DNA from 2 places in the Glutamicibacter sp. St.4D3 genome. Region 1 is predicted to be linked to the other one. Evidence: riboswitches for the same ligand, from Rfam matches in the RefSeq annotation. Region 1 holds a riboswitch; the other holds the start of a gene.
What was found. Region 1 has a riboswitch for thiamine pyrophosphate ahead of AC6I21_RS11865 (ECF transporter S component). Riboswitches for the same ligand answer to the same signal wherever they lie in the genome.
Positions count from the first base shown of each region.

Region 1 (7,330 bases):
TGGTGAACTCCTCCACCAGCAGGCCCAGCAGCCGCATTCCGGCCAGCGCCCCGAGCACGAAGCGGTGCGGCACGCGCAGCTGCTGGGACAGGGCCGAGCCCAGGTCGGAGGGGTTGGTGGTGCTCAGCAGCAGCACCATCGGCACGGCCATCGCCATGGCGCGCATGCCGGTGGCGATGCCGCCGGCCAGGGAGCCCTCGGTGATGGTGAAGACCCCCAGGTCCAGCAGCAGCGCCCCGGAGTCCTCCCCGACCAGGCTGATCCCCCAGGCGGCGGTCAGCCCGGCCAGCAGCAGCGGCCAGGCGCGCAGCAGGAAACGTGGGATGCTCAGCCGCGCCAGCGGCAGCATCAGCAGGGTCGCGGTGATCACCACCAGGCCCGAGACCCAGTCAATGGTGGCCACCAGCGGGATGGTGGTGGCCACGATCGCCGCCAGCTTCGCCAGCGGGTTGCGCCGGGCCAGCCAGCTGTCGCCCACCGCGGATCCCAGCAGCGGGTCCGGTCCGGAGGCCTCGGCCCGCGGGGCGGGGGCCTGCAGCTCAAGTTCCCGGGCGCCCAACGCCCGGGCGAAGTGCCCGTCATGGGTCACCGCGATCACGGCGGTGCCCTGCTCGATCACCTCGATGAGCAGCTCGGCCACCTCCCGCCAGGTGTTCGCGTCCTGCCCGAAGGTCGGCTCATCCAGGATCAGCACGTCCGGGCTGGCGGCCAACACCGTGGCCACCGAGAGCCGGCGCTTCTCCCCGCCCGAGAGCGTGTACGGGTTCGCCTCGGCCAGGTGGTCCAACCGCAGCCGGGTCAGCAGCGCGGCGGTGCGTTCGGCGATCTGCTGTTCATCAAGCCCGGTGCCGTCCTGCCCATCCCGTTCCCCCTTCGCCCGGCGCGGCCCGTAGGCCAGCTCGTCGGCAACGCTCTGGGTGACAAACTGGTGTTCGGGTTCCTGGAAGACCGTGCCGATGCGGGCCACCAGCTGCCCGGCCCGCCAGAGGAACGGCTTGTCCCCCGCCTCACCGGCCAACAGTTCAGTGGCGTGCAGCCGGCCGCTGGCCGGCTGCAGCAGCCCGCCCAGGGTCAGCGCCAGGGTCGACTTGCCCACCCCGTTCGCGCCGCGGATCACCAGTGCGCCGCCGGCGGGCAGTTCCAGGTCCACCGCCGCGGTCAACGGGGCCTTCTTTGAACGCCTGGCCTGCAGCTCGCTGGCCCGCAGCAGTTCACCGCCCGGGCTGGTGCGTGGGGTACGGGTGTGCGGGACGTAGCCGGGCACCCAGATCCCGGCCTCGGCCAGCTCCCGGCGCAGCGGCTGGTCGCTCAACAGCGCCTGCGGGGCCACGTCATGGCTGATCCCGCCGCCGGGCTCCAGCACCAGCACCCGGTCCACGTGTTCCACCCAGGTATCCACCCGGTGCTCGACCACGATCAGGGTCGCTGCCGTGCGCGCGGCGGCGTTGAGCACCGCGTCGCGTACCCCCAACGCGCCCTCCGGGTCAATGTTGGCGGTGGGTTCATCCAGCAGCATCAGCCCCGGGCGCATGGCCAGGATCCCGGCCAGGGCCAGGCGCTGCTTCTGTCCCCCGGACAGCTGCTGGGTGGGGTGTTCCGGCGCCAGCTGGCCCAACCCGACCGCCTCCAGGGCCAGGGGAATGCGCCGGGAAATCTCCTGCGGGTCCACCCCGAGGTTTTCCGCCCCGAAGGCCACGTCGTCTTCCACCCGGGCCTGCACGATCTGGGTTTCCGGGTCCTGCTGCATCAGGCCCACACCCTGGCGCGGCCCGAACGCGTCCTGCTCCCCCACCAGCAGCTGCCCGGTGCACCCGGCCAGCTCGGAAACGTCCAGGACCCCGGCCATGGCGTGCAGCAGCGTGGATTTGCCCGCGCCGCTGGGTCCCAGCAGCAGCACCCGCTGCCCGGCCGGAACCTCCAGATCCAGGGCGTGCAGGGCCGGTTGCTGCCGGTCGGCGTGCTTCCAGCCGAACCCGCGCGCGCTCACGGACAGGGCACCGGATTCCAGCTGGGGCAGCGCGGCGTGGTTCGTGATGCCGGCGGTCATTGCTTCGCCCGCCCAAAGACCGGTTCACGGTTCGCCCTGCGGCTGGGCAGCGCGGAAAGCGCCCCGGTGGCCGCCAGCGCGCGGGTGGCGAAGTAGGACAGGATGCCGGCAATCACCAGGCCGGAGAGGCTCATCGCCGCCACGTGGAAAAGCTTCATGCCCGCGGTGTATTCCGCATAGTAGGCCATCAGGTAGGCCTCGCTTAGCGCACCGAACAGTCCGGCGCCCAGCCCCGCCAGCATCGCCACCCCAAGGCTCCACACCCGGTAGCGGAAGAGCGCGAACACCACCTCGGCGCCCAGCCCCTGGACAATGCCGGAAACCAGCACGGTGATGCCCCACTGCGAGCCCAGCAGCGCGGAGATCACCGCGGCCAGCAGTTCACAGTACAGGGCGGCGCCGGGCTTGCGGATGATCAGGGCCCCGAGCACTGCCGGGAAGAGCCACATCCCGGCCACGAAGGCGCTAGCCGGCGGGAAGGCCACAAAGGCCAGGGAAATGAAGCCGTAACCGGCGTTCCAGCCCCAGAACACCACGCCCGAAGCCACGGCGATCACCGAGGCGACGACGATGTCGGCGACCTTCCACGAGCTGCTGGCCCGCAACGGTGTTGTTGTCACTTGAATATCCTCCTGAATCAGGAGGGGAGCATGTATGCGAACCGGGGCGCGTCCCCGGGGGCATACCTGAGATTCTCGACTTCCTTCGCCGGTACTAGCCGGGGCAGGTTCGAGGGTCTGCGATCTATCGCACTCTCAGCGTCTTTTACCCTTACGCCTGCCGTGACGCGCCTGGCGGCACGGCAGCGGGCTGGTATGACGCTCCCCTGTCGGTTTATGTCTGCGTTGCCACCATACCCCAGGATGCCGGTCGGGCAGAACCCGCACCGGCGACCGGTTTGAGGCGGACGTCATATTGCTCTTGCTCCGGCCGCCAGGCGCCGCCTAGCGGGAGCGGGTGAGCACCGGTTCCCGGTGGGCCCGACGGCTGGGCAGGGAGGCCAAGGCACCGGTGTTGGCCAGCATGCGGGTGAGGAAGAACGAGCAGATCCCGGCGATCAGCAACCCGGAGACGCTCATCGCCGCCACATGGAACAGCTTCATCCCGGCGGTATAGTGCACGAAGTGGGCGGTGATGTAGGCACCGTTGAGGGCGCTGAGGAAGCCGGAGCAGAAACCGGCCAGCATGGCGGCGAACAGGTTCCACACCCGGTAACGCAAGAGCGCGAACACCAGCTCGGCGCCCAGCCCCTGCAGCAGCCCGGAGACCAGCACCGTCAGTCCCCAGTGGGTGCCCAGCAGGGCCTCGATGATGGCGGCCAGCAGTTCGCAGTACAGTGCCGCACCGGGCTTGCGAATGATCAACGCCCCGAGGACCGCGGGGAACAGCCACATGCCCGAGAGCAGCGCGCTGGCCGGCGGGAACGCGGCGAAGGCCAGCGTCACGAAACCGTAACTGGCGCTCCACGCCCAGAACACCACGCCCGAAGCCACGGCGATGACCGAGGCGATCACGATGTCCGCGACCTTCCATGAGGTGCCGCCGGTTCGCTTGGTTGTTGCCATTTTCTTCCATCCTCCTGGTTCAGGAGGGGAGCACATGCGGATGCGCAGGGAGCTGTCCCTGCCGCACATCTGAGATTCTCGACTTCCTTCGCCGGTACTAGCCGGAGCAGGTTCGAGGGTCTGCGATCTATCGCACTCTCAGCGTCTTCCACCGGTCCCCGGCCACCGGCGTTTGCTGCGCGGTGAGCCTCGGGGACGGTATGACGCTCCCCTGTCGTTTCTTGTCAGCAGATTGCCCCGGCGATCCGTGGATCACCCGATGCCATGTCTGCGATGCCACCATAGCTCAGGATATGCTTTCGATAGAAAGAGAAGTCCCCATGCGAACAGGAGCGCGAAGAATGAAACCAATGATGAAGCTGCTCGCCACCGGCATTTCCCTGGGAGCCGGGTTTGTCGGCAGCAAGCTGGTGGACCGCCTGTGGAAGGGATTCACCGGCAATGATGCCCCGCGCCACGGCCAGGAAGCCGAAGCCGAAGCCTCGATGCGCCAGGCCCTGGCGTTCGCCGTCTTCTCCTCCGTGGTGGCCGCAATCATCCAGGTCCTCACCGACCGCGGCACCCGCAAGGCGTTGGCCAAGCTGAACAAGTAGTTCCCCGGCGTTTGCGCCGTGGACAGGCAGGGCCTCGGAGCACCGTGATGCGGTGCTCCGAGGCCCTTGTTCGTGGTGCCGGCAGTGGCGCTAGTCCTTGTTCTGGCGGCTGGCGTTCTCCACCACGGTGCGCAGTTCATCGCTGTACAGCGTTTCGCGCTTCACGTGCTTGGTGCGGTACCCGGAACGGCCAATCATGTGCGCGGAGACCGGTGCGGTTAGCAGCTGCACGCCCCAGGCCAGGGCGAGCACCGGCACCACCTGCCAGGAGCGCAGGTGGATGGCCAGCCCGATGAACAGCAGCAGGAAGCCAAGCACCTGGGGCTTGGTGGCCGCATGCATCCGGGTGAGCAGGTCGGGGAAGGTCAACAGGCCTATGCCGGCGATCAATGACATCAGCGAGCCGACGATCATGCAGCCGGCGGCCACAATTTCCAGGAACTGATCCATCACGCATTCCTCTGGTCGGAAACGAACCGGGAGACGGTGACCGAGCTGATGAAGCCGATGGCGCAGGCGATCACCACGAACAGGATGTGGTTGGTGTGCCGGTTCAGGTACATTTCCAGGCACAGGGCGGCGGAGATGATCAGCAGCATCACATCCAGGGCCAGCACCCGGTCCAGGATGGAGGGTCCGCGGGCGACCCGGATCAGGCAGGCCACCGCACCCACCGAGAGCAGCACTCCGCTGATTCCCACGATGATGTAGCTCAACGCTTTGCCTCCTTGGCCTTCTGGCGGGCGCGCTGGGCGATGTCCTTGCGCACCTGCTTGACGTACTCGTACTCGTCGTGGCTGCCGATGGCCATGATCACCCGCCGTTCGATTTCATGGATCTTCGCCCGGGAGCGGGCGACCTTGATGGCGTTGGAGGCGTTGAGGTAATGCAGGTACAGGGTGGAGCTGCGACGGTCCACCTCCACCACGAACGATCCGGGGATCAGGGTCAGCACGTGCCCGACCGTGGTGACGATCAGGTCCGAGTCGGTGTGCAGGCGCACCGCAATGATGGAGCTGCGGGTCTTCTGGCGCCGGAAAAGCGCCAGGTAGGAAACCTCCAGGCTGGCCGCCACCACCTGCATGATGAACCAGCCCAGCAGCAGGAAGCAGTACCACGGGTTGATGCGCCCCGACAGGCGCACCGGGGGCAGCGGGAACAAGGCGACCAGCAGCAGGGACAGCAGCGCCCCCACGATTAGGGTTCCGGGGGTGAAGTCCTGCCACAGCGCGCCCCAGACCAGGGTCATGAACAGCAGCAGCGGCCACTCCTGGCGCAGTGTGGCGCGGTTGCGCTGGCCCGAGGCCTCATCCAGCGCGTCGGCGATGCGCTGGTCGCGTGGCTCGTCAATACGTTTTGGCATGTGTCCTTCCCCTTTAGCCTGGCGGCAGAACCGCGGTGATGTAGGGGGCCCGGCTCAGCAGCTCGGCGGCCACCCGCTGACAGAAGGCAAAGAGCGGTCCGGCGAACACGGTCAACGCCACCCCGGCAGCGACCAGGGCCCCGGTGGAGTAGCGCATCCCCCAGGGCAGGAACTTCGCCTCCATCTGCCGGGCGAGCCTGGCCCCCAGGATCGGCCCCTGATTGCCCGAGGACTGGATCAGTTCGGTCATCTCCTTGGACTGGTCCACCAGGGACGCCTGCGGGTCCTCCGCCTCGGCCGCCCGGCGCCAGAAGGCGCGGGCCCAGACGCGGATGATGGCCAGCAGGGTCAGCAGGCTGGTCAGCAGCCCGGCGGCGATCACCGCCCAGTTCAGTGCCCCGCCCTGTTCGGTCGCGGCGTGCAGCAGGCCGAACTTGCCCAGGAACCCTGAGAATGGCGGGATGCCGCCCAGGTTGATGGCCGGGATGAAGAACAGCACCGCCAATGCCGGGGAAAGGCGGGCCAGGGATCCCAGTTCGGTGATGTTCGCGGTGCCGGCTCGCCGTTCAATCAGCCCGGCGACCATGAACAGGGAGGTCTGCACGATGATGTGGTGGCCCACGTAGTAGATCGTGGCGGCAATCGCGGTTTCGGTGCCGACCGCGATCCCGAAGATCAGGTAGCCGATGTGGCTGGTCAGCGTGAAGGAGAGCATGCGCTTGAAGTCCGACTGGGCCAGCGCACCGAAGATGCCGATCACCATGGTCAGCGCCGAGACCACCAGCAGCACCGAGTTCACTTCCCCGCCCGGGAACAGCAGCGTCTCGGTGCGCACGATCGCGTACACGCCCACCTTGGTCAAGAGTCCGGCGAACACGGCGGTCACCGGGGCCGGGGCGGTCGGGTAGGAGTCCGGCAGCCACAGCGAGAGCGGGAACACGGCGGCCTTGATGCCAAAGGCGATCAGCAGGAAGCTGTGCAGGATCAGCTTTGTCCCCGAATCCAGGTCGGCCAGCTTCAGCGCCAGATCCCCCATGTTCACCGTGCCGGTAGCCGCATAGATCAACGCGATCGCGGTCAGGAACAGCACCGAGGAGACCACGGAGACCACCACATAGGTGATGCCCGAGCGGATCCGTTCGGCGGTGCCGCCCAGGGTGAGCAGCACATAGCTGGCGGTGAGGAAGATTTCGAAGCCCACGTAGAGGTTGAACAAGTCCGCGGCCATGAACGCGTTGGACACCCCGGCCAGCAGGATCAGGTAGGCAGGGTGGAAAATCGAGACCGGACCGTGCTCATCCCCGTCGGCCATCCCCTGACTGGTGGCGAACAGCAGCACCGCCAGGGACACCACGGTGGAGACCAGCAGCATGAACGCGCTGAATCCGTCCACCACCAGGGCTATGCCGGTGGGGGTGTCCCACCCGGCGATGGTGATCGCGTAGGTCTGCCCGTTCCAGGTGGCCGCCAGCATCCCGACCTCCAGCAGCAGCGTGGTGCACAACACCCCGATGGTGATGATCCGCTGCCAGCGCACCTTGCGCCGGGCCAGGAAGGTCGCGCCGGCGCCGAGGATCGGCAGGATGACCGCCAGCGGGGCCAGGGACATGAGCTGCTGCATCTATTCCTCCCCCTCGCGGATCGGTCGGCCTTCCTCATCGACGAATTCGGTGGTGTCTTCCTCCACGGGAGCGTCCTCTTCTTCGTCGTAGGCACTGGCCTGGGAGACGCGGATATCTTCTTCATCGTCCCGCACGGTATC
Region 1 is NZ_AP039380.1:2,562,193-2,569,522, forward strand. It holds gene AC6I21_RS11855 (ATP-binding cassette domain-containing protein) at 1-2,047, opposite strand, end outside; gene AC6I21_RS11860 (ECF transporter S component) at 2,044-2,667, opposite strand; TPP riboswitch at 2,731-2,885, opposite strand; gene AC6I21_RS11865 (ECF transporter S component) at 2,992-3,612, opposite strand; TPP riboswitch at 3,679-3,835, opposite strand; gene AC6I21_RS11870 (DUF4235 domain-containing protein) at 3,963-4,205, shown strand; gene mnhG (monovalent cation/H(+) antiporter subunit G) at 4,296-4,655, opposite strand; gene AC6I21_RS11880 (MrpF/PhaF family protein) at 4,655-4,921, opposite strand; gene AC6I21_RS11885 (Na+/H+ antiporter subunit E) at 4,918-5,568, opposite strand; gene AC6I21_RS11890 (Na+/H+ antiporter subunit D) at 5,582-7,189, opposite strand; gene AC6I21_RS11895 (Na(+)/H(+) antiporter subunit C) at 7,190-7,330, opposite strand, start outside.

Region 2 (7,330 bases), 1.0 Mb from region 1:
TGGGGAGTCATGTCGGTAGCGGAGGTGAGCCGCCCCATCTTGTATCCCAGCTCGGCAGCGCGCAGACTCGAGGTGCCGGCCCAAGCGCGGTGGGCCGGGCCAGTGCGGCACCGCCACCCGATACCCGCGCATGATTCGAAGGGGGCCGGCAGATGTCGAAGCACCAGAGGCAGAAGTACCCGCGCCCCGGACGAGGCGAGGGGGCTCCGAGTGGCGCTGATCTGTTCGTCCTGCAGGTGCTTGAACGCGCCGAGCAGGCCGGGGCGAAGGCCGGGATCAAAGCGGTGAGGAAGGCGCTGAAGTACGCCCACACCCCTGGCTTCGAGTTGAGCCCAGAGCAGCAGGAGCAGCTTCGGGCGGCCGCCGAACGTGCCGGGGCCGCCGCGGCCCTGCTCGAAGCCCGCGACATGCTGCACGGTTCCGCGCTCCACGCACCGCACCGTGAAGGGGAACCCGCCGAGGCACCGGTCTCCGCCGCCCCCGAATCCGACCAGCCCCGTGTGGCGCCGGCGCAGGGCAAGGGCCAGCACGTGCTGGAGATCCGCCGGAGCGAGCAGTTGAGCCCACAAATGCTGCGGATCATCGCCGGAGCACCACAGCTGGACGGTTTCCAGCCCAACACGAAGGCCGACCAATATGTGAAGGTCTACTTCGCCGACCCCCAGCTGGGCCTTGAACCGCCCTATGACATTAAGGCGCTGCGGCAGCACCTGCCCCGCCACCAGGTGCCCCGCTCCCGCTCCTACACCATCCGGTGGGTGGACCGCGCCGCGCAGGAACTGGCCATCGACTTCGTGCTGCATGATCAACCCGGTTCCGCCGGGGAGTGGGCGCAGGCCGCGCGCCCCGGGGACCGGCTGGTGATCTCGGCGGCCCGCGGCAAGTTCAGCCCGGACCCGGACTCGCAGTACTTCGTCCTCGGCGCCGATGAAACGGCGATCCCGGCGGCGTCCCGCGCCCTTGCCGCCCTGCCCGAGACGGCGCTGGGCGTGGCCCTGCTGGAGGTGGCCGGGCCGCAGGGCGAACTGCAGATCCCCCACCCTGCGGGAGTGGAGCTGCGCTGGCTGCACCGCAATGGACAGCCTCCGGGCACCACCGACCTGCTGGCCGAAGCTTTCCTGGAGCTGCCCACTCCCCCGCCACAGAGCACGGTGATCGCCCACGGCGAGCGCTCTGCCGCCAAGGCGATCTCCCGCATCGTCGCTGGCTGGGGCCTGGACAAGAAGCGGGTGCACGTCTCCTCCTACTGGACGCTACGCACCCGATCGCGCTGAACCGGCCCCGGCCGCTATCCGGGCTGGCTGGCTTCTTCGCGGGGCCGGGACGATGCGGGCAGGCCCAGTCCCAGATGCCCGCGCAGGGTCGAGGAGGAGTACGCGGTGCGGAAAAGTCCCCGGCGCTGCAGTTCGGGGATCACCAGGTCCACGAAATCCTCGATGCCGCCGGGCAGAGTGGGCGGCATCAGGTTGAAGCCGTCCGCCGCCCCGCAGTCCAGCCACTGCTCCATCTCATCGACAATGGACTGCGGGGTACCGATCATGGTGGCGTGTCCGCCTCCGGCGGCCAGCAGCCCCAGCAGTTCGCGCACCGTGGGCTGGTGCACGGCGATCAGCCGCTGGATCGTGGCATAGCGTCCCTTCGGTCCGGTGAAGCTGTGCAGTGGCGGCAGTTCGGGCACCGGGGCATCCAGGTCCCATCCGGAGGTGTCCTGCTGCACGAAGACGCCCAGCTGCTTGAGCGCGTCACCGGTGGGCAGCAGCTCGTTCAGTCGGCGCTGCTTGGCCCGGGCTTCCTCATGCGTGCGCCCCACATAGGTCACCAGACCCGGCATGATCGCCACCGCTTCCGGGTCGCGTCCGGCCGCGGCGATCCGGGAGCGCAGATCGGTACCGTAGTCCAGGGCCATCTGCCGATCGGCGGCCACCGCGTACACGGCCTCGGCATACTTCGCGGCCAGCTCCCGACCCTGCGGGGAGGAGCCGGCCTGGAACAACACCGGGGCCCGCTGCGGGCCGCCGGGAACGTTCAGGGGGCCACGCACCGTGAAGTGCTCCCCCACGTGTTCGATGGGCTGCAGAAGTTCCGGGCTGGCGAAGTCCCCGTCCCGGCTGGCCTGTATGGCCTGGGCCGGGAAGGAATCCCACAGTCGGCGCACCACCTGAATGAATTCATCGGCTCGCGCATATCGGGTGTCATGGTCCCCCAGCCCGGGCATCGAATGGTTCTGCGCCTCGGCATCCCACATGCTGGTGACCACGTTGACCCCGGCCCGTCCGCCGGAGAGGTGGTCCAGGCTGGCCAGCATTCTGGCGGCATGGAATGGGGAGTAGAAGCTGGAGGAGACAGTACACACCAAGCCTATGTGTTCGGTGTGCTGGCTCAACGCCGAGAGCAGGGTCAGCGGCTCGTAGAACCAGGTGGGTCCGGCCTTTGCGGCCTGCGGGGAGATGGATTGGCCGTCGGCCAGGAACACCGCGTCCAGCAGCCCGCGCTCTGCGGTCTGCGCCAGCTGCGTGTAGTACCCGGTGTCGCCCAGGCGTTCGGCAGCGGAGTCCGGGTCCCGCCAGGCAGCCTGGTGGTGGCCTGCACCGTAGATGAACAGGTTGAGTTTCAATTGCTTGGGGCTCATCCCTTGACCAGTCCCCCATCCACGATCAGGTTCTGTCCGGTCACGCCGCGGGCCCAGGGGGAGGCGAAGAACAGGACGGCGTCCGCCAGTTCGGCCGGGCTGGTGACCTTGCGCAGCGGTGTGCCGGAGGCGATGAAGTCAAAGACCTCTTCCGGGGTGGCCGCGGAGGCGTCGGTCGTGCGCAGCAGTCCGCCCGAGACCATGTTCACGGTGATCCCCTCGGGTCCCAGGTCATCGGCGAAGGTGCGGGTCAGCGACAGCAGTGCCGCCTTGGTGGCCGTGTAGTCGTGGTACGGGACCACCGGATGCTGGAAGAGGTTCGTGCCGATATTGATGATCCGTCCAAAACCGGCTTTGCGCATGTTCGGCAGCACGGCCTGGATTGCGGCGACCGGGGCCAGCACCGACCCGGTGAACTGCTTGCTCAAATCGGCCGCGCTGAGTTCGCCAGCCTTGGGCCGGGCGTCCCCGTTGAAGGAGAAGTCGACCAGCGCGTTGTTGACCAGCGTGGTCAGCGGCTTGCCGAAGTGCTCTTCGGCCTGGCGGACCAGGTCCTTCAGCTGCCCGGCTTCACGCACATCAGCCTGTACGGCCAGGGCCTGTTCGGGGTAGCGGACAGCCAGATCGTTGGCGGCCTGCCCCGAGGAGTGGTAGTTGAGGACCACGTTCGCTCCGGCGTCCAGGAAGGCGGTGCTGATGGCCGCGCCCAGCCCGCGCGCGGCGCCAGTGACCAACACCTGCTGCTCTGCCAGGGGCAGAGCACTGTTGCTGGTTTCGACGGTGGTGGTTTGTGTGTTCATGGTGTTCGAACTCCTTGAATGTGGGTCAAGGCGAACGGAACCCGGTGGATACGCCGCAGCCACTCAAAGGTGCGGGGCATCGTGGAATCCAGGACATTCCCTTCGCCAGTACTAACTGGTGCAGGTTCGACGGGTGTTTTCTCAGCCGCTGCGGCGGCACCCCGTGTCACTAACCCCATTCCTACCACATCCAGCGACCAGGCACCGACTTGGAGACTTTTTGGCCCGGACAATGCCGAGGCCGCGCCGTTGCCGTTACGAAAACGGACGGGACCGGACTCCTTGTCGCTTTGCCGGAACCGGCCTACGGTGAGGATATGGACACGGTAAATGACAAGGGCAAGGACCCCTACGCACCAGAAAACATCGACACCGGCGAAGTGTCACCCGAGCAGCTGAAGAAGTGGCGTGATGAGGGCGGGGCATCGCACACCCGTCCGGGCCAGGACGAGGATCCGGGAACCGCGACCAACTAGCGCGGTCTGCGTCACGGACACCACATGAAGGTGCCCCGGCGGTTCGGGCGATAGTGTCGCCCCGAAGCGATAAGGTGCTGGCTGTACACCACAGGCAGCACCTTATTTTTGGTGCGCCCACTGCATCGAAGGGAACCTTCTACCGCATGCGCAGCCCGCGTCGCTTCATCACCCTGGCCCTCTTGCTTGGCTCACTGTCACTGACCTCATGCTCGGCCGGGACGCTCAGCGATTTCAACCCCGACGCCGCTCCAGGGCAAACGCAGTCACAAGCCCCCTCCACCGGCGGCCCCATCACCGAAGAGCAAAGCCTTGAGTTCGCAGAATCGCTGGCGTTGCTTGAGGAAATCGACGTCAAGGGCCGCGCCCCGAAGACCGGGTACTCGCGCGAGGAATTCAGCAAGGGCTGGAAGGACCCCGACCGCAACGGGTGCGACGCGCGCAATGACATTCTCGCCCGGGACCTGAAGGACGTGGAATACCGGGAGGGACGCATTGAATGCGTGGTGCTCAGCGGCGTACTTGATGACCCCTACACCGGCAAGAGCATCTCCTTTGTGCGCGGGCAGGGAACCAGCAGCGCGGTGCAGATCGACCATGTGGTGGCGCTTTCGGATGCCTGGCAGAAGGGCGCCCAGCAGTGGGACGCCGAAACCCGCCTGAACTTTGCCAACGACCCGCTGAACCTGATGGCTGTGGATGGCCCGACCAATGCATCCAAGGGCGACAAGGACGCGGCAACGTGGCTGCCGCCCAACCGCTCCTTCCGGTGCAGCTACGTTTCCCGTCAGACGCAGGTGAAGGCGAAATATGACGCGTGGATGACAAAGGCCGAACAGGCGGCCATTGAGAAGATCCTGCGCAGCTGCCTCTAACCGCGCACACCCCCGGCTCACGGCGGTGAACCGGTTTTTCCTAGGTTTACCCTGCTCCCCGAGGCGCCGCTTCATCCCACTGCGGTAGGTGAGCAGGCACATCTAGTCCTTTCGGAGGATTCCTTCGGACAACTATTTGTGCAATTATTGTAATTACAGTCATTGGTTTTTCACGGGACAGCGTGGTCTACGGAACAAGGGATGCGTGATGCAGAGATGAAGATGCGGCTTCTGGGGGTTGCGCTTTTGGTGTGCGGTGCCGCGGTCTTCATCTTTGCCCTCAACGTCCAGCATCGTGAGTTGGCCTACGGTCTGCTTACCGGGGCATACCTGCTCTTCGTGCTGGCCGTATGCGCGCTGGTCGGACGAATCGTGGGAGCCTCGCGGGTGGGGCCACCCAGCGGCGAATGATCCGCACGCCCCCGTTGCGGCTCTGCACCGAAGCCGGCCACGATCACACGGTGAACGTGAAAGATCTGCTTGATAGTCAAACTGTGGCGCGGATTTCGCGATGAAAGCCGACCAGGCCGACCCGCTGCGGGAACGCCGTGTGAAGCGAGGCCACGTGAACGGCCCCCGACATCAACCCCACACTTCATCAAAAAGTATCGACAGGTTCACTCCCGTGGGATAAACATGTGACGATCACTTGTTTACCTCTAGGGGATTTTCCATGTCTACCTCCAGACGTCTGCCCAGGGTCGGTTTCACTGCCCTGGCGTCCTTTTCGCTCATTGCCTCCGGCGCCGTTGGCGCGCAGGCAGCGCCCACCGACCCAAGTCGGGCCAAGGAAGTAGAGCTCAACCTGCTGAGCATCAATGACTTCCACGGACGCATCCAGGCCGAGGGCGAATCTGCCGGAGCTGCAGTACTGGCCGGAGCGGTCGCAAAATATCGGCAGGAGAATGCGAATACCCTCTTTGTCTCGGCCGGCGACAACATCGGTGCCTCCACGTTCGCCTCCGCTTCACAGCAGGATGCGCCCACGATTGACGCGCTCGGCGCCGCCGGGTTGGACCTGTCGGTGGTGGGCAACCACGAATTCGATCGTGGTTTCCAGGACCTGGAGGAGCGTGTAATCCCCCGCTACGGCACCAAGTCCAAAGCCGAAGGAGCCGAGGGGGCGGACTATGCCCTCGGCGCGAACGTATACGAGAAGGGCACCAGCAAGCCGGTCCTCAGGGAGTACACAATCCGCGAAGTCGACGGTGTATCGGTCGGGTTCATCGGCACGGTCACCGCGGACACGGCCACGCTGGTTAGCCCCAGCGGGATCAGCGACCTCACCTTCGGCGACCAGCTCGAGGCCGCCAACCGGGTGGCAGAGAAGCTGAGCGACGGCGACAAGAAGAACGGTGAAGCCGACGTGCTGGTGCTGCTGACCCACGACGGATCCGAAAGCACGGCCTGTGACACGATTGCCAAGGAATCAACGGATTATGGGCAGCTGATCCGCAATGCCGATGAGCACATCGACGCCATCATTTCCGGACACACCCATAAGCCCTACCACTGCTCAGTGCCAATCGCGGGCACTGACCAAACCCGGCCGGTGATCCAGGCGCATCAGTACGGCACCACCCTGGGCGAAATCTCCCTGAGCATTGATGCCAGCGACGGCACGGTCACGCAGTCGGACTCCAAGCTTGTCCCCTTGGCTGCCGAAGGCGGCTCGGCTTTCAAGCCAAACGCTGCCGTCACAGAGATTGTTGACAAGGCCGTTGCCGAATCCGAAGAAGTAGGCCAGCAGGAAATCGGCGCCATCAGCGCCGACATCCTGCGCGGCGGCGAACCGGCAGGTGATGACCGCGGCGTGGAATCCACCCTGGGTAACACCATCGCCGATGTCCACTTGTGGGCGACCTCCAACGAGGACTTCGGCGGGGCCCCGGCACAAATCGCCTTCATGAACCCCGGTGGTCTGCGCGCTGATCTGCTGTACGGCCAAAACGGCATCGTCACCTACAAGGCAGCCGCGGACGTACAGCCCTTCGCCAACACCCTGATCACCATGGACATGACCGGCGCCCAGCTGTATGAAGTGCTCGAACAGCAATGGCAGCCGGAAGGAGCTTCCCGTGAAAAGCTGCACCTGGGGATCTCCGAAGGACTGAGCTACACCTACGTGGAGGACGCGGCCCGCGGTGAGCACATCACGTCGGTGAGTTTCAACGGAAAGCCCGTCGCCGACTCTGACACGTTTCGGGTCGCGGCCAACGCGTTCCTGGCCTCCGGCGGGGATAACTTCACGGCCTTCGCCGAAGCCAAGGACCATGCCGACAGCGGCCAGGTGGACCTGGACGCCACGGTGAACTACTTCAAGTCCCACGACGTCGTGGATCCAGCGCCGCTGGGCCGCGCCGTGCAGGCGGGCGCCGAATGGGCCACCGTGAGCCTCTCCTCGGCCACCCTCGCTCCTGGCGCCACCCTGGAGGTGGCGGTTTCCGATTTGGAGCCCGGGGCGAAGATCTCGGCCAGCGCCTTCGACGGGGAGGTTGAAGTTCAGGACATCGCCGCGGCCGATGGCGCCGGCTCCACCTCCTTCCAGCT
Region 2 is NZ_AP039380.1:259,848-267,177, reverse strand. It holds gene AC6I21_RS01310 (siderophore-interacting protein) at 153-1,274, shown strand; gene AC6I21_RS01305 (LLM class flavin-dependent oxidoreductase) at 1,289-2,629, opposite strand; gene AC6I21_RS01300 (3-oxoacyl-ACP reductase) at 2,626-3,429, opposite strand; TPP riboswitch at 3,509-3,603, opposite strand; gene AC6I21_RS01295 (hypothetical protein) at 3,747-3,905, shown strand; gene AC6I21_RS01290 (HNH endonuclease family protein) at 4,052-4,780, shown strand; gene AC6I21_RS01285 (hypothetical protein) at 4,982-5,191, shown strand; gene AC6I21_RS01280 (bifunctional metallophosphatase/5'-nucleotidase) at 5,454-7,330, shown strand, end outside.
Region 2: another riboswitch for thiamine pyrophosphate. It lies ahead of AC6I21_RS01300 (3-oxoacyl-ACP reductase); the one in region 1 lies ahead of AC6I21_RS11865 (ECF transporter S component).